4 regions of the Halomonas saccharevitans genome follow, and region 3 is predicted to be linked to each of the others. Evidence: predicted binding sites of a transcription regulator. Region 3 holds the regulator's gene; each other region holds the start of a gene.
The links. Region 3 encodes FNR, which switches genes on or off when oxygen is low (the NO sensors DNR and NnrR bind a similar motif). Its sites were predicted from a motif close to TTGATNTANATCAA; they were not measured.
Positions count from the first base shown of each region.

Region 1: clpB (ATP-dependent chaperone ClpB) is a predicted target of FNR. The motif match lies at 2,507-2,520, and genes of this name have one in related genera.
Region 2: hemN (oxygen-independent coproporphyrinogen III oxidase) is a predicted target of FNR. The motif match lies at 2,503-2,516, and genes of this name have one in related genera.
Region 4: ccoM (cytochrome c oxidase subunit CcoM) is a predicted target of FNR. The motif match lies at 1,986-1,999, and genes of this name have one in related genera.

Region 1 covers NZ_JAVXUR010000009.1:36,286-40,493, reverse strand. The annotation lists gene clpB (ATP-dependent chaperone ClpB) at 1-2,377, opposite strand, end outside; gene pgeF (peptidoglycan editing factor PgeF) at 2,576-3,331, opposite strand; gene rluD (23S rRNA pseudouridine(1911/1915/1917) synthase RluD) at 3,355-4,208, opposite strand, start outside.
Region 2 covers NZ_JAVXUR010000002.1:386,170-390,377, reverse strand. The annotation lists gene gdhA (NADP-specific glutamate dehydrogenase) at 1-888, shown strand, start outside; gene hemN (oxygen-independent coproporphyrinogen III oxidase) at 1,013-2,398, opposite strand; gene RSO68_RS07255 (RrF2 family transcriptional regulator) at 2,709-3,161, shown strand; gene RSO68_RS07250 (c-type cytochrome) at 3,345-3,662, shown strand; gene RSO68_RS07245 (hypothetical protein) at 3,834-4,208, shown strand, end outside.
Region 3 covers NZ_JAVXUR010000004.1:322,654-326,861, forward strand. The annotation lists gene RSO68_RS11925 (DUF294 nucleotidyltransferase-like domain-containing protein) at 1-129, shown strand, start outside; gene RSO68_RS11930 (3'-5' exonuclease) at 183-809, shown strand; gene ttcA (tRNA 2-thiocytidine(32) synthetase TtcA) at 923-1,834, shown strand; gene fnr (fumarate/nitrate reduction transcriptional regulator Fnr) at 1,975-2,718, opposite strand; gene hemN (oxygen-independent coproporphyrinogen III oxidase) at 2,841-4,169, opposite strand.
Region 4 covers NZ_JAVXUR010000005.1:213,136-217,343, reverse strand. The annotation lists gene RSO68_RS13590 (proline--tRNA ligase) at 1-955, shown strand, start outside; gene RSO68_RS13585 (transglycosylase SLT domain-containing protein) at 936-1,625, shown strand; gene ccoM (cytochrome c oxidase subunit CcoM) at 1,759-1,875, opposite strand; gene RSO68_RS13575 (PqqD family protein) at 2,043-2,783, opposite strand; gene RSO68_RS13570 (hypothetical protein) at 2,719-3,378, opposite strand; gene RSO68_RS13565 (hypothetical protein) at 3,375-3,692, opposite strand; gene RSO68_RS13560 (FKBP-type peptidyl-prolyl cis-trans isomerase) at 3,822-4,208, opposite strand, start outside.

The DNA of each region.
Region 1 (4,208 bases), on a different contig from region 3:
GCAGCCGCTCGAGCTGGATGCCGGCGATGGCCTGGATCTGCGCCTGGCCGAGGGCGTGGAACACCACCACCTCGTCGATGCGATTGATCAGCTCCGGACGGAAGTGGTCACCCACCACCGCCATCACCATCTCCTTCATCTGCGCGTAGTTGCTCTCCGCATCGCCGCTGTCATCGCCGCCCATGCGCTGGATGATGTCCGAGCCCATGTTGGAGGTCATCACGATCACGGTGTTGCGGAAATCCACGGTGCGCCCCTGACCGTCGGTGAGACGACCGTCCTCCAGCACCTGCAGCAGGATATTGAAGACATCGGCATGCGCCTTCTCCACCTCGTCGAGCAGCAGCACCGAGTAGGGCTTGCGGCGCACCGCCTCGGTCAGGTAGCCGCCCTCCTCATAGCCGACGTAGCCGGGAGGCGCGCCGATCAGCCGGGCCACGGAGTGCTTTTCCATGAACTCCGACATGTCGATGCGCACCATCGCCTCCTCGGTGTCGAACAGGAAGTTCGCCAGCGACTTGCACAGCTCCGTCTTACCCACCCCGGTCGGGCCGAGGAACAGGAAGGAGCCGTTGGGGCGATTGGGATCGGCGAGCCCGGCGCGTGAACGGCGCACCGCGTTGGCCACGGCGGTGACCGCCTCATCCTGGCCGATCACCCGCTCATGCAGCGCCTCCTCCATGCGCAGCAGCTTGTCGCGCTCGCCCTCGAGCATCTTGGCCACCGGGATGCCGGTCCAGCGGGAGACCACTTCGGCGATCTCCTCCTCGGTGACGTTGGAACGCAGCAGCTGATGCTTGGCGGTGCTGGTGTCGGCCTCGGCCTCCACGCTCTCGGCGATCTTCTTCTCCAGGCCGGGAATCACCCCGTACTGGATCTCGGACATGCGCGCCAGGTCACCCTGGCGGCGGGCCTGCTCCAGGTCGATGCGCGCGCGATCGAGCTCGTCCTTGAACTGCGCCGCCCCCTGGATGCTGGCCTTCTCGGCCTTCCAGATCTCGTCGAGGTCGGCGTACTCGCGCTCGAGCTCCTCGATCTGCCCCTCCAGCCCCTCGAGGCGCTTCTTCGAGGCCTCATCGGTCTCCTTCTTGAGGTGCTCACGCTCCATCTTCAGCTGGATCAGCCGGCGATCGAGACGGTCCATCTCCTCGGGCTTGGAGTCGAGCTCCATACGAATCCGCGAGGAGGCCTCGTCGATCAGGTCGATGGCCTTGTCGGGCAGCTGGCGATCGGTGATGTAGCGGGTCGAGAGCTTGGCTGCAGCGATGATCGCCCCGTCGGTGATATCGACGCCGTGGTGCACCTCGTAGCGCTCCTTGAGGCCGCGCAGGATCGCCACGGTATCCTCCTCGGAGGGCTCGTCGACCAGCACCTTCTGGAAGCGACGCTCCAGGGCCGCATCCTTCTCGATGTAATTGCGGTACTCGTCGAGGGTAGTGGCACCCACGCAGTGCAGCTCACCGCGGGCCAGGGCCGGCTTGAGCATGTTGCCGGCGTCCATGGAACCCTCGGCCTTGCCAGCACCGACCATGGTGTGCAGTTCGTCGATGAACAGGATCACCCGCCCCTCTTCCTGGGACAGCTCCTTGAGCACCGACTTCAGGCGCTCCTCGAACTCGCCGCGAAACTTGGCGCCGGCCAGCAGAGCGCCCATGTCCAGCGACAGCACGCGCTTGTTCTTGAGGCCCTCCGGCACCTCGCCGTCGACGATGCGCTGCGCGAGCCCCTCGACGATGGCGGTCTTACCGACGCCGGGCTCGCCGATCAGCACCGGGTTGTTCTTGGTACGCCGCTGCAGCACCTGAATGGTGCGCCGAATCTCATCGTCGCGGCCGATCACCGGGTCGATCTTGCCGCTGGCGGCGCGCTCGTTGAGATCCAGGGTGTACTTGGCCAGCGCCTCGCGCTGATCCTCGGCGTTGGGATCATCCACCGTTTCGCCGCCGCGCACGCTGTCGACGGCGGTCTCCAGCGCCTTGCGGGTCAGTCCGGCCTGGGTCAGCAGCTTGGTCAGCGCGCCGCCCATCTCCAGCGCGGCGAGCAGCACCAGCTCGCTCGCGATGTACTGATCGCCGCGCTTCTGGGCCTCACGGTCGGTGAGGTTGAAGAGCTTGATCAGATCGCGGGAGGGCTGCACCTCACCGTCGAAGTTGGCAACCTTGGGCAGGTCGTCGAGATGGCCCACCAGGCCGTCGCGCAGCCGCGCGGCATCGGCGCCGGCCTTCTGCACCAGCGCCTTGACGCCGGTATCGGTGGCCTCCAGCAGCGCCAGCAGCAGGTGACCGGGCTCCAGCTGGTTGTGACCGCGGCCCACGGCCAGGGACTGGGCGTCGGCCACGGCGTTCTGCAGCTTGGCAGTGAACTTGTCGAATCGCATGGGAATTCCTCCATCGGGGTAGCGGCGCGTTTGGACGCGCCGCGTGGCCCTGTCAATGTGTCTTGAGGGCTTCAATGGAGTCAGCATGGTCGGCTTTCAAGTCACCGGCCAGGGAAAGGCCGCAGGGAGTTGACGCGCATCAAGGGCCAAGCAGCCAGGATGGCTCAAAAGCGCAGGGAGCAAACCAGCGGGGTTCTTCTACCTCAACCAGATCACGCTGGCCATGCGGCCGGTGACGCCGTCGTCGCGGCGGTGGGAGTAGAAGCGCGGCTCGCAGGCGGTGCAGAAGTGGCCGCCGCTGATATGCGATACGCCGAGGCGCTCCAGGCGCAGGCGGGCGAGCTTGTAGAGGTCGGCCATGTAGTGACCGAGCCGGTAGGGGCTCGGATCGAAGGCCGCCTCGGCCTCGGGGTGCACGCCGACGAAGGCCTGCTGTACCTCGGGCCCGACCTCGAACTGGGCGTTGGAGATCGCCGGGCCCAGCCAGGCCATCAGCGCCTCCGGCGCCAGGCCCATCGCCCCTACCGTCGCCTCGATCACGCCGCCGGCGAGCCCGCGCCAGCCCGCGTGGATGGCCGCCACGCGGGTGCCGTGGCGGTCGCAGAGAAAGATCGGCAGGCAATCGGCGGTGAGCACCACGCAGGCATAGTCGGGGCTCATGGCCACGGCGGCGTCCGCCTCGGGCCTGGCAGCGGAGAAGCCCTGCTGCACCCGGGCGCCGTGCACCTGGTCGAGCCACAAGAGCGGACGGTCGCCGCCGACCTCCTTCTCCAGCTGACGACGGCACAGCGCCACGTGGTCCGGGTTGTCGCCCACGTGATCGGCCGCATTGAAGGCGGCGAAGGCGCCCTGGCTGGGGCCGGTTTCTCGGGTGGTGACGAAGGCTCCCACGTTTTCCGGGGCGGGCCAGTCGGGCAGGATCGGCGTCGGGCGCAGGTCGAAGGTATCGCTCATCACGGGGTCCTTGGCACGGAGCCTTAGCGCATGGTCTCGCCGTCTTCGCGCAGGAAGTCGAGCAGCATCAGCAGGTCGTCAGGCAACGCCGCGCGAAAGGCCATCCGCTCGCCGCTTTCCGGGTGCACGAAGGCCAGCTTGCGGGCATGCAGCGCCTGACGCGGAAATTCACGCAGGATCTCCTTGAGCTGGTCGTCCGCACCGGCCGGCATCTTGAGGCGCCCGCCGTAGACCGGATCGCCGATCAGCGGATAGCGCACATGCGCCATGTGCACGCGGATCTGGTGAGTACGGCCGGTCTCTAGCTTGCAGCGCACGTGGGTGTGGGCGCGAAAGCGCTCGACCACCCGGTAGTGGGTCACCGCCGGCTTGCCCGAGGCATTCACCGCCTGGCGCTTGCGATCACGCGGATGGCGCCCAATGGGGGCATCCACGGTGCCGCCGGCGGTCATCACGCCGACCACCACGGCATCGTACTCCCGCGACACGCTGCGTGCCTGCAGCTGTTCGACCAGCGCCGTCTGGGCGGCCAAGGTCTTGGCCACCACCATCAGGCCGCTGGTGTCCTTGTCCAGGCGATGCACGATGCCCGCCCGGGGGATCGTCGCCAACTGGGGGTCGTGATGCAGCAGCGCATTGAGCAGGGTGCCGTCGGGATTACCGGCCGCGGGGTGGACCACCAGGCCCGGCGGTTTGTCGATCACCAGCACCTCGTCGTCCTCGTAGACCACCGTCAGCGGGATGTCCTCGGGCTCGAAGCGGGTGTCGTCGGCGATCTCGGCGGCGAGCACCAGGGCCTCGCCGCCGTAGACCTTGTCCTTGGGCTTGGCCGGCTGGCCGTCGAGGGTCAGGGCGCCGCTCTTGATCCAGGACTTGA
Region 2 (4,208 bases), on a different contig from region 3:
GGCCCGACCACCGACGTGCCGGCCGGCGACATCGGCGTGGGGGCGCGCGAGATCGGCTTCCTCTACGGCCAGTACAAGCGCCTGACCGGCCGCTACGAGGGCGTGCTAACCGGCAAGAGCCTCAACTGGGGCGGCTCCATCGGGCGCAAGGAGGCCACCGGCTACGGCGCCGTCTACTTCGCCGAGAACATGCTCGAGGCGCGCGGCGAAACCCTCGCCGGCAAGACCTGCCTGGTCTCCGGCGCCGGCAACGTGGCCATCTACACCATCGAGAAGCTGCACGAGCTCGGCGCGATTCCCGTCAGCTGCTCCGACTCCCGCGGCACCCTCCATGACCCGAACGGCATCGACCTGGCGCTGCTGTGCGAGCTCAAGGAGGTCCAGCGCACCACGCTCGAGGCCTACCTGGCGCAGCACCCCGAGGCCCGCTACATCCCCGCGGGCGACTACCCGGCCGACGGCCATGCGGTGTGGCGACTCCAGGGCGACGTCGCCTTCCCCTGCGCCACCCAGAACGAGCTGACCGAGGCCGACGCCGAGACGCTGCTGGGCAACGGCGTGACCTGCATCAGCGAGGGCGCCAACATGCCCTCCACCGCCGCGGCCGTGGATCGCTTCCTGGCGGCGAAGATCGCCTACGGCCCGGGCAAGGCGGCCAATGCCGGCGGCGTGGCGACCAGCCAGCTGGAGATGGCGCAGAACAGCAGCATGGAGCAGTGGCCGCTGGAGAAGGTCGACGCCAAGCTCAAGGCGATCATGGCCAACATCCACCAGCAGTGTGCCGAGACCGCCGCCGAGTTCGACGACCCCACCAACCTGGTGCTGGGCGCCAACATCGCCGGCTTCCGCAAGGTCGCCGACGCCATGATCGAGCAGGGCGTCTGCTGATCCCGAGAAGCCTGGACAGAGGCCAGAAGAGGCCAGACTGAAGCAATAAGAAGTGCGGCGCCCCTCGGGGCGCCGCACTACGTTGGGCAGGATAAAACCGCACCGAGCAGAATGGCCGCCGGGGTCAAACGGTGCGCGAATAGCGCCCGGTGCTGTGGCTCAGGTAGGCGTCGAAGGCCATGGCGGCGTTGCGCATCATCAGCCGCCCGGCGGGCAGCACCTCGATGGCGGTATCGGAGATGGCCAGCAGGCCGTCGTCGACCATCTCCTCGAGCTCCTCGAGGGCCTCGGCGAAGGTGTCGCGAAAGTCGATGCCATGGGCCGCCTCGATCTCGGCGAAGTCGATGCGGCCGTGGCACATCAGGGCATTGATCACATCCCGGCGCAGCACGTCGTCGGCGTTGAGGCGGTAGCCGCGCATCACCGGCAGCCGCCCCGCCTCCAGGCGCGCCTGGTACTGGGCGGTCTCCTTGACGTTCTGGCTGTAGCTGTCGCCGACCTTGCCGATGGCGGTGTTGCCCAGGCCGATCAGGTCGCAGTCGGCATGGGTCGAGTAGCCCTGGAAGTTGCGCTGCAGGGTGCCGTTCTCGCGGGCCCGCGAGAGCTCGTCCTCGGGCAGGGCGAAGTGATCCATGCCGATGTAGACATAGCCCGCCGCGGTGAGGCGGCGGATGATCAGCTCCAGCAGCTCGATCTTGCGCTCCGGCGGCGGCATGTCCTCGGGGCGGATCAGCCGCTGCGCCTTGAATAGCTCCGGCAGGTGGGCATAGCTATAGGTGGCGATGCGATCCGGGCGCAGGGCAATGATCTTGGCAAGCGTCTCGTCGAAACTCACCACGGTCTGCAGCGGCAGGCCGTAGATCAGGTCGACGCTCACCGACTGGAAGCCCGCCTCACGGGCCGCCGCCACCAGCTCCAGCACCTGCTCCTCGCTCTGCAGGCGGTTGACCGCCTCCTGCACCCGGGTGTCGAAGTCCTGCACGCCGAAGCTCAGGCGATTGAAGCCCAGGGCGTAAAGCTCATGGATCTGCGCGGGGGTCACGGTGCGCGGGTCCACCTCGAGGGAGAACTCCCTCTCCTCGGGGGCAGCGAAGTGGAAGGCCGCGTCCAGCGCCGCCATCAGCTCGCCGAGCTGGTCGTTGTCGAGGTAGGTCGGGGTGCCGCCGCCCAGGTGCAGCTGGGTCATGCGCCGCGACTCGTCGAACAGCGCCCCTTGCAGCTCGATCTCGCGCTTGAGCCAGGCCAGGTACTCCGCCGCCCGCTCGCGATTGTGGGTGATGATCTTGTTGCAGGCGCAGTAGTAGCAGAGGCTCTCGCAGAAGGGGATGTGCACGTAGGCCGACAGCGGCTTGGGCGACGCGGCCGCGTTGCTGCGCTCGGCGGCGGCCCGGTAATCATCCTCGGCGAAGGCCGCCTGGAACTGCGGCGCCGTGGGATAGGAGGTGTAGCGCGGGCCGGGGCGATCGTACTTCTCGACCAGGGGGCGGATGAACGGCAGGGTATCTTGCATGATCGAATCGAGCCTCTTTAACCGGAGGGCGGCGGCCGCGGCCGTCACCGTTGGGCGAATTATGCCAGCCGCGACCGCGCGCGTCGGTACCCTCGAAGGGGTAGCTGACCCAGATCAAGTCGTGGAGAAAAGCGCCGCCACGGCGGGGGATCGGCACCTTGACCGGAAGACTTAAGATTCATATAGAATATAGGTTATAGCGAGTTCATGCCCCGACATGGCCAAGCCGCCTCCCTGCCAGCAGGATGCTATAGTAGGGCGCTTATCTACCCACCCCGTCCTGCAAGGCGCCCGATGCGCCGGAATGTTCATGCATCTGACCCGATTCACCGACTATTCGCTGCGTGTACTGCTCTTTCTGGCCGTGAAGGGCGAGGAGCGCTCGACCATCAACGAGATCGCCGAACGCTTCGAGATCTCCCGCAACCACCTGATGAAGGTGGTGCAGGATCTTAACCACCAGGGCTATCTCACCGCCATCCGCGGCAAGAACGGCGGCCTGGTGCTAAAACGCCGCCCGGAGAGCATTCCGCTGGGCGAGCTGGTCCGCGCCACCGAGCGCGACCTCGAGCTCGTCGAGTGCTTCGGTGACAATAACGCGTGCGTGATCACCCCCGCCTGTCGGCTCAAGCCGATCCTGGCGGAGGCGCTCGCCGCCTTTCTCGCCGTGCTCGACCGCTACACCCTGGCCGATCTGCTTGGCCCCCAAGGCCCCCAGCTGGTGCGGCTGCTGCAGCTCGACAACGCTCCGCCCGAGGGCTGAGCCGGCGCGTGTCCGCCTGCGTTGGCGGGCGCTTTTTACCTGGCGCAGCTCCCGGTCTAGGCTGGGGATGATGCACGTCAAGCTCGTTCAGCATGGCAGCTGGCATCATGCTCCTCGCCTGGCGCGGCGTCTGCCCGGTCCGGGTTTTTTCAAGCACCCAAAGATGCATCCTGGAGGTACATTATGAAATCCCTTCTCGCTCTGGCCCTGCTAGGCAGCTCCCTGTTCGCCGTGGGCGCCCAGGCCGCCGGCGATCCCGCCGCCGGTGAGGGCAAGGTCGCCGTCTGCGCCGCCTGTCACGGCGCCGACGGCCAGGCCACCGCGCCGATCTACCCGAACCTGGCCGGCCAGAACGCCGAGTACCTGGTGAGCTCCCTCAAGGCCTACCGGGCCGGCGATCGCGCGGGCGGCATGTCCGCGATGATGACCCCCCAGGCACAGGCCCTGTCGGATCAGGACATCGCCGACATCGCCGCCTACTACTCCAGCCTCGAGCCCTGATCCCCGGCCGATCGCGGGGCGGCATGCTCGACAATCGCTTCCCAGCTTCCGGCAGCGCCTCCGCCGGGGGCGGGTCAAATCGTGGATGCCGCCCCCCTGAGTGCCGACGGCGGGACAGCCCCTTCGCGCCATGCTAGCCTCGGGCGCGTCCCGGTCCGAGGAAGCTTCGTCATGCCACGCCGTTCCCGTATCGCCCCGTCCCTGCTGCTGCCGCTACTCGCGACGCTACTCCTGTCGGCAGGCCTGCTGCTGGCCGGCCCCGCCGCGGCCACGAACTACAACACCAGCGACGTCCAGGCCCATGGCGGCTGGCACTCCCTGGCCCTGTCGCTCGGCGAGGCGCGCCACTTCCGTGCCATCGACCAGCACAGCTACAGCGATTCGATCTTCAGCGTCAACGCCAGCGCCGGGGCCTGCGACCTGCCCTGGCTGGAGCTTCGCGTGGCGCTCGACGCCTACCAGCCCGAGAGCGCCACGGTGAACCGCGTGCCCGCCGACCTGCGCGTCGATCACGAGACCATCCACAGCGGCCGTGCCGCCTTCGTC
Region 3 (4,208 bases):
GAGGCGCCCGACCGGGTGGTGGTGCAGGAGCTCTCCTCCCTGGAGCGGGACCTGCTCCGCGAGGCCCTGCACATCGTCAAGGAATTCAAGCAGCGGCTGTCGCACCGTTTCCACCTCGAGTACTCCTGACGCACCACGCGTCTCGACGCTGCTCGATCCACTCAACAACAGGAGGTGGCCTGATGCTAAGGGCCCTGCGCCGCGCCGCGGATCGACGCCGTCAGATCGACGGCGATCACGGCTGGCTCTTCGCGCCCTATACCGGCGAGGAGCTGGTCGCCATCGACTGCGTGACCACCGGCCCCGACCCGCGTCGGGCCGAGCTTTTGTCGCTGGCGGCGGTGCGCCTGTGCGGGGATCGCGTCCTGACCAGCGACTCCCTCGACCTGCGGCTGGCGTGTCCCTCCAGCCTCGGTGGCGATTCGATCCGCCGGCACGGCCTGCGCGGCATCGACCTGGCGGAGGGGGCCGGCATCGACGAGGCGCTGGCACAGTTCCTGGACTTTGTCGGCAATCGCCCGCTGATCGGCTGGCGCCTGGACGACGACCTGACGCTGCTCAACCGCTACCTTCGGCCGCGCTTCGGGTTCGACCTGCCCAACGCCTGCATCGACGTGGCTCAGGCCTACTATCGCCGGCTGCGTCGCAGCCATCCCGAACTCGTTACCCGGCCGCGCTTCGAGCAGGTGGCCGAGCGCCTGGGGGTGCCGGTGATGGGGCGGCACACGGCGCTCGGTGACGCCGTGACCACGGCGCTGATCCACCTGCGCCTGACCCGCAGCCCGCCCGAGATTGAACGTTTCTGCTGATCGCCGCGTGTCTATTGATCGCTTCGATACGGGCGGCCCCGCGTCGCCTGTCGGCGGCGAGAATGGTAGGATAGCGCCCGCCATTTTCCAGCCGCCCAGGCAGCGCCGATACCATGCCAGACGCCCTGATGTTCGATCCCCGCGACACCGCCCCGCGGCCCGTCGCCGACCCCGCGACGCCTCCCTACGAGCTCGACGCCTCGGAAAAGCGCGCCTTCAACAAGCTGCAGAAGCGGCTGCGTCGCCAGGTGGGCAACGCCATCATCGATTACGGGATGATTCATGAGGGAGACCGGGTGATGGTCTGCCTCTCCGGCGGCAAGGACAGCTACACCCTGCTGGAGATCCTGCGCAACCTGCAGCGCAACGCGCCGGTGAACTTCTCCCTGGTGGCGGTCAACCTGGACCAGAAGCAGCCCGGCTTCCCCGAGCACGTGCTTCCCGAGTACCTGGACAGGCTCGACGTCGAGTACCACATCCTCGAGCGCGATACCTACTCGGTGGTCAAGGAGAAAACGCCCGAGGGCAAGACCACCTGCGCGCTCTGCTCGCGGCTGCGGCGCGGCTCGCTTTACGGCTTCGCCGAGGAGATCGGTGCCACCAAGGTGGCGCTGGGCCACCATCGCGAGGATATCCTCGAGACGCTGTTTCTCAACATGTTCTTCGGCGGCAGCCTCAAGGCGATGCCGCCCAAGCTGCTCTCCGACGACGGCCGCAACATGGTCATTCGTCCGCTCGCCTACTGCCGGGAGGCCGACATCGCCGAGTTCGCCCGGCGCATGGAATTCCCGATCATTCCCTGCAACCTCTGCGGCTCCCAGCCGAACCTGCAGCGCCAGGTGGTCAAGGAGATGCTGGCCGAGTGGGAGGCGTCGCATCCGGGGCGGCTCGAGAGCATGTTCAAGGCGGTCACCAACGTGGCGCCCTCCCAGCTGGCCGACCGCGAGCTCTTCGATTTCGCGGGCCTCGAGGAGAAGCAGGCGCGCCTCAATGCCGACCGCATCGCGCTGCACAACGAGCTCTGAGCGGCCAATCTGATAGCGCCGAGCGGCTCACTGAAGGGCGGCAGTCTTAAAACAAGGAACCCCATCGGAGACGAGCTCCGATGGGGTTCCTTGTTAGTGACTGATTCGTAGCGGCTTGGTCAACCTGCTGCTTGGCGCTGCTAGCGGCAGCCTTCCTGTTCGGCCACCTCGATCAGCGATTCCAGGTCGAGGATGTTCACTTCGCGGCCGGACACGGCCACCAGGCCCTGGGACTGGAAGCGACTCAGGATGCGGCTGACGGTCTCCACCGCGAGCCCCAGGTAGTTGCCGATGTCGGCCCGCGACATGGACAGCCGGAAGCTGTAGGGCGAGTAGCCACGCCGCCGGAAGCGGTCGGAGAGGCTGGTGAAGAAGGTCGCCAGGCGCTGGTCGGCGGTCTTGCGCGACAGCAGGCGCATCATGCGGCGATCGTCACGCATCTCCTTGCTCATGCTGCGGTAGAGCTGGCCGCGCAGCTCCGGCAGGGATTCGGAGAGGGCGTCGAGGCGATCGAAGGGGATCTCGCAGACCGTGGTGGTCTCAAGGGCCACCACCGTGCCTGGATAGCGCTCCTCGTCGATGCCGTCGAGGCCCACCAGTTCGCTGGGCAGGTAGAAGTTGGTCAGCTGGTCCTCGCCGCTGCCCTCGGTGGTCACCTGCTTGAGGCTGCCCGAGCGCACCGCGAAGACGCTGGTGAAGTGAGTGCCCTGGCGGAACAGTGCCTCGCCCTTCTTCAACGGCGGTCGGCGGCGGATGATGGCCTCAAACTGATCCATGTCCTGCACTTCGAGCGCCAGCGGCAGGCAGAGCGAGCTCAGGCTGCAGGTCTGGCAGCGAGTCTCGTTCAGCAGTGCGCGGCGCCTGCCGGTTGCGGGGTCGGGCATGCTCTCCTCCATGGATGATGGCTCAGTGCTCATTATGGGGGATAGTCGCCCACCGGCAAAGCACCGCTTAACACCTCGTCGCTGAACTTGGCATTCGGGGCGTGGCATTCAGGGCCTGGCATTCAGGACGCGGCGGGGTAGGCGTCGAAGGCCGCCGCCAGCTGACGGATCAGCAGGCGACCGGTGGGCGTCACGCGCCACTGTGCGCCCCGGCACGCGATCAGGCCCTGCGACTCGGCGCGGGCCAGGCGCGCCAGCGGTCCGGCGAGATGGGCCTCGGCGTCCAGGCCGAAGGCCGCGCCGAGCTCCGCCAGGTCGAGATGGAGATCGCACATCAGCCTCTCGATGGCAGCGCTTCGCAGCCGATCGTCCAGGCTCAGCCGATGGCCGACGGCGGTGGGCAGCTCCCCCCGCTCGAGGGCGGCCTCGTAGTCCTCAAGCTTCTGCGGGTTGCGAACGTGCAGGTCCTCCAGGCGGGAGACGGCCGTGACGCCCAGGCCCACCAGGTCGTGGCGGTCTCGCCCGGTCACGAGGGCCCTGGCCAGGCGGTCGTCGCCGCGCACGAAGCGGTCGTGGCCGAGATGCACGTAGCCCGCGGCGGCGAGCCGCTCGATGGCCGCCTGCAGCATTCCCTGGACCTCCAGCGGGGCGGGCAGGTCCTCGGGGCGGATCTGGCGCTGGTGGGGAAAGCGCTCGGGGTGGTGCTGGTACTGAAACAGCGACAGCCGCGACGGTGCCATGGCGATGACCTGATCGAGCGTGGCGACGAAGCCGCCAAGGGTCTGGCGGGGCAGGCCGAGAATCAGGTTCAGGTTCACGGAGTTGAAGCCCAGCCGGTCCGCCTCGTCGAGCAGCTGTTCGGTCAGGCCGCGGCCCTGCTGGCGATTGATCGCCCGCTGGACCTCGGGATCCAGGTCGAGCACCTCGAGGCTCAGTCGGTTGAAGCCCAGGGCCTCGAGATGACGCAGGGTGAAGACGTCGGCCTCCCGGGGGTCGATCTCGATGAGGTACTCCCGGTCGCGATCGCCGGCCAGCCGGAAGCGGGCATCCAGCCGATCGATCAGGTCGCCCATCTGGTTCAGGGTCAGGAAGGTCGGCGTACCGCCGCCCCACTGCAGGGAGCGGACCTCCCGGCGAGCGTCCAGATGGCGACTGGTCAGCACCATCTCGCGGTCGAGTCGAGTGAGATAGGCCTCGGTCAGTCGGGTGTCCGAGGTGGTGACCGGCCGACGGGTGCAGTGGTAGCAGGCCTGCTGGCAGAAGGGCAGATGCACGTAGAGCGACAGCGGACGCGCCGCGGCGTTGCTGTGCTCGAGTGCCTGGCGGTAGTCCTCGGCGCCAATGCCGTCGCCCATCGCCTGGGGCGTGGGGTAGAAGCCATAGGCGGGAGCCGGCGAAGCCGCCGCGAAGGGGGCGTCGCTAGCGGGTGCGGTTGACGCGCGAGGGGGCATGGTCGGCCCTCCGGAGGGAAACATGCCTTTATGCTAGCG
Region 4 (4,208 bases), on a different contig from region 3:
GCGCCTGGTCGACACCCCCAATGCCAGGACCATCGCGGCGCTGGTCGGGCAGCACGGCCTACCCATCGAGAAGACCATCAAGACGCTGATGGTCCAGGGCGCAGAGGGCGGCCTGGTCGCCCTACTGGTGCGCGGTGATCATGAACTCAACGAGGTCAAGGCCGAGAACCTCGCCGAGGTGGCCGCCCCGCTGACCATGGCCACCGAGGAGGAGATTCGCGCCGCCGTGGGGGCCGGTCCGGGCTCGCTGGGTCCGGTGAACCTCGAGATGCCGATCATCATCGATCGCAGCGTGGCGCTGATGAGCGACTTCGGCGCCGGTGCCAACGTCGACGGCCAGCACTACTTCGGCATCAACTGGGAGCGCGACGTGGCGCTGCCCAAGGTGGCCGATCTGCGCAACGTGGTGGAGGGTGACCCCTCGCCGGACGGTCGGGGCGAGCTCGCCATCAAGCGCGGCATCGAGGTCGGCCACGTCTTCCAGCTCGGCCAGAAGTACTCCGAGGCGATGAACGCCACCGTGCTGGGCGACGAAGGTCGCGCCGTGCACCCCTGGATGGGCTGCTATGGTATCGGGGTGACCCGGGTCGTGGCCGCCGCCATCGAGCAGAACCACGACGATGCCGGGATCATCTGGCCCGACGCCATCGCGCCCTTCCACGTCGCCATGGTGCCGATGAACGCCCACAAGTCGCAGCGGGTGCGTGAGGAGTCCGAGCGACTCTACCAGGCCCTCACCGCCGCCGGCCTCGAGGTGCTGCTGGATGATCGCGACCTGCGCCCTGGCGTGCGCTTCGCCGACCATGAACTGATGGGCATTCCCCACCGCCTGGTCGTCGGCGATCGGGGGCTGGACAAGGAAGAACTCGAATACAAGGGACGCCGTGACACTGACGCCACCATGGTACCGGCCGGGGAGATCATCGACTTCCTGCGTGCGAAGGTCGCGATCTAGGCGCTATCGGGCCGCCGCCCTGGCGGCGGCCTGCCTCCTGCCGGCCCTGACGGCCCTGGGTCAGGGCGACCGGGACTTCCTGGCCGCCCTGTCCACCGACGCCCAGGCCGCCGACCACCCAGTCCCCTTCGTGCGGGCCCTGCCGGCCACGCCGGCCAGCCTGCGCGACACCCTCGACGCCGTACGCGACTCGCCCGCCTCGCCTGCCGATATCTGGGCGGCGCGCCAGTGGCTGAACGCCATGGCGCCGCGGCTCACCCGCTACGTGCCGGATGAGGGCCGTCGCCGGGAACTGCTGGGCCGCGTCCACCACGAGGCGCGCCTGGCGGGCCTGTCGCCCTCGCTGGTGCTGGCGGTGATCCAGGTGGAGAGCGCCTTCCAGGCCCAGGCCGTCTCCTCGGCCGGCGCCGTCGGGCTGATGCAGATCATGCCGTTCTGGGTCCGCGAACTGGGCCTTCCCGCCGACGACCTCAAAGACCCGCACCGCAACCTGCGCTACGGCTGCACGATCCTGGCCCACTACCTGGCCGTCGAGCGCGGCGACCTGACCCGAGCGCTGGCGCGCTACAACGGTAGCCTCGGCAAGACCTGGTACCCGGAACGAGTGATGCGCGCCCTGGCCGACCGCTGGTCGGTGCAGGACGCCGGCCATGCCACTGCCCGGCGCTGAGGCGTCAGGCTACCAGCAGGCGAAGCGGCGACACCGAGATGAGAGACGTACAGACGAAAAAAAGCCGACCCATGTGGGTCGGCTACTGGGGGGAAAGCTCCCCCCTCCCCTGACGACTAGTGAAGCGGCTGGATCAGTGCTTGTTCTTGCGATGGTGATCGCGAACGATGAACGCGATCCAGCCCCCCATGAAAGCGATCATCATCGCGACGGTAACAAGTCCGAAAATTACGGCGTCATCCAAGTACATGGTGTGTCCTCCCGTCTCGATGTGTTGAATGCACTTTAGCGCGGCATCACGGGACGCAAACTGACCTGCATCAAGTTTTCCGCCGGCCCCGGAGTAGGGGCCGGCGGGAATTGACGCAGATCAGATTCGGGGGCACCGACAGCAAAATCGACGGTGAAACGCCGCGCTCAGCGCTCGACATCGGGCGCAATCAGCTCGGCCGCCGCCAGGTCGTCGAAGAGCCGCGCCACGTCCCGGGCAAGCCGTGCGGACTCGACCGTGGGGAAGCGCTCGGCCAGCAGCGCCACCACCTCAGACAGGCTCAGGGCGTCGAGCTCCAGCAGGCGCCAGATGCCGGCGGCCACGGCGCTCAAGCGATGCACTCCGCCCCGGGGATCGACCAGGAAGTGCTCCTCGCCCAGCGGGTACTCCGCCTCGACCGGCCGGCGACGCCAGGCCGCGCCCGGGACGCCGATGGCCGATGCGCGCTCTGTGGCCCCAGCGGGCGGGCACCGGCCGGCCTCATCCAGGGGCGAGTCGATCAGCCCCGCCTCACCCTGTTCAGCATCGGCCAGTCCCGCCACCACCCGCTCGACGGCCGCTTTGGGGTCGTCGTAGCAGAGCAACCGGCACGGCAGGCCCCGCATCATCGGCAGCAGCCGCTCGACCAGTCGCCCGGGATCGTGCGCGTCACCGGCGAGGCTCTGGCCCAGCAGCCGCAGCAGGCCATCGCCGGGGGAGAGGCGCGTCAGGCTCGGGGCCGGCGTCCCGGGGACGCGGTCAAGCATCACGATGGCGCCGATGGGAAGCCGCTCGCCGTGGCCGGCGAGGCGGTCGTCGCTCAGGGCCAGATAGTGATAACGCTCATCCGAGACGCCGTCGTGGGCGGTGATGAACGCCGCCAGGTCGGCAGGGAGGTGCGACGGCAAGGGCAGGCGCAGTCGGGGGGGCGATGCCCAGCGCCTCGCCCATTGGCTTTCCCATTGATTCTCCCGGCGCGCGGCCTTGGCCCCTGCTCCCGTCCTTGTCGCCTCCCTTGTCCCCCTCATCGTCGCTAAGCATCAGTACGTCGTCGGCGAAGACGCGATAGCCGGCGGCGGCGAAGGCGGCGCTGAGCAGGCTCTTGCCCGACCGATGGGTGGCGGGAAAGAGCACCAGCCGACCGCCGATCTCCACGGCGGCGCAGTGCAGGCCGCTCTGGTGGGGCCTCGACTCGAGCAGCCGGTCGATCAGGTCGGCGATCAGGCTGGCCGCCGCGGTGGCGGGGCCGGAGAGCCGACGGGGATGCGCGCGCCCCGGCACCGCCTGGGCATAGCCGTTGGCTTCCCGCCAGGCGGTGAGCGCCTCTTCCGAGGGTGCAGGGCACAAAGAGCGGGCGGCCTGCACGGCTTCGAGCGGCCAGCCGGGCATCGCCCCGAGCAGCGCCTTGGCAAGCTCGGGCGCCTGCTCGAGTCGCAGGGCCACCTCGAGCCCTGCTGGCTTGAGGATCTCGAGGCTCCGAGCGTTGGCATGCGGCGCGCTCACCAGCGGCTGGGGTAGCTGTGGCTGGGATAGCTGAAGCTATGGCTATGGCTATGACTGTGCTTCGAGTGCCGGTGACGTCGGTGATGCTTGTGATGGCGGTGACGGCGATGTTCTCGGTAGTCGTCCACGTAGCGACGCTCCCGGGTCTCCGGGTGGGTTTCATAGACGATCCGCCAGCGCCCGTCGTCCCAGTCGCCGGCCTGGGCCTGCCCCAGGGTGGAGAGGGTCGGGGCCGCGTAGGCGGCAACGCCGAACAGGCCGAGGGTGGCCAGCAGCTTGCGTCGGCGGGGGCAAGGGGCAGAGTGGTCGCTCATCGATGGGCTTCCCTGGGTGGCTGAACGAGGCGCCCAGCCTACCGCGAGTCGACCGCGACGCGGCCTGCCCCACGCGCGTTTCCCCAGTCGCTGCAAATTGCCGCCGGCGCTGTCGCCCGGCGACGACGCTCAGACCATCTTCTTGTCTTCCACTTCGCCGGGCTCGGTGCCGGGCGGCAGCGGATGGCCCTTGGCGAGCTCCGCGCGGGTGGCCTCGCGGACCTCGAGCACCTCCAGACGATAGCGCAGGCTGTGTCCCGCCAGGGGATGGTTGGTGTCGATCATCACGCCGTCGTCGCGCACCTCGAGAATGGTAACGATCTCGGGGCCGTCATCGCCGGGGGTCTGGAAGCGCATGCCCGGGGCGAGGTCGGGGGCGGGAAAGGCGTGCCGCCCGACCTCGCGCACCAGCGCTTCGTCGCGCAGCCCGTAGGCCTCGGCCGGCATCAGGGTGACGGAGAGCTCGGCACCGACGGACTGGCCCTCCAGATCACGCTCCAGGCCGGCCATGATGTT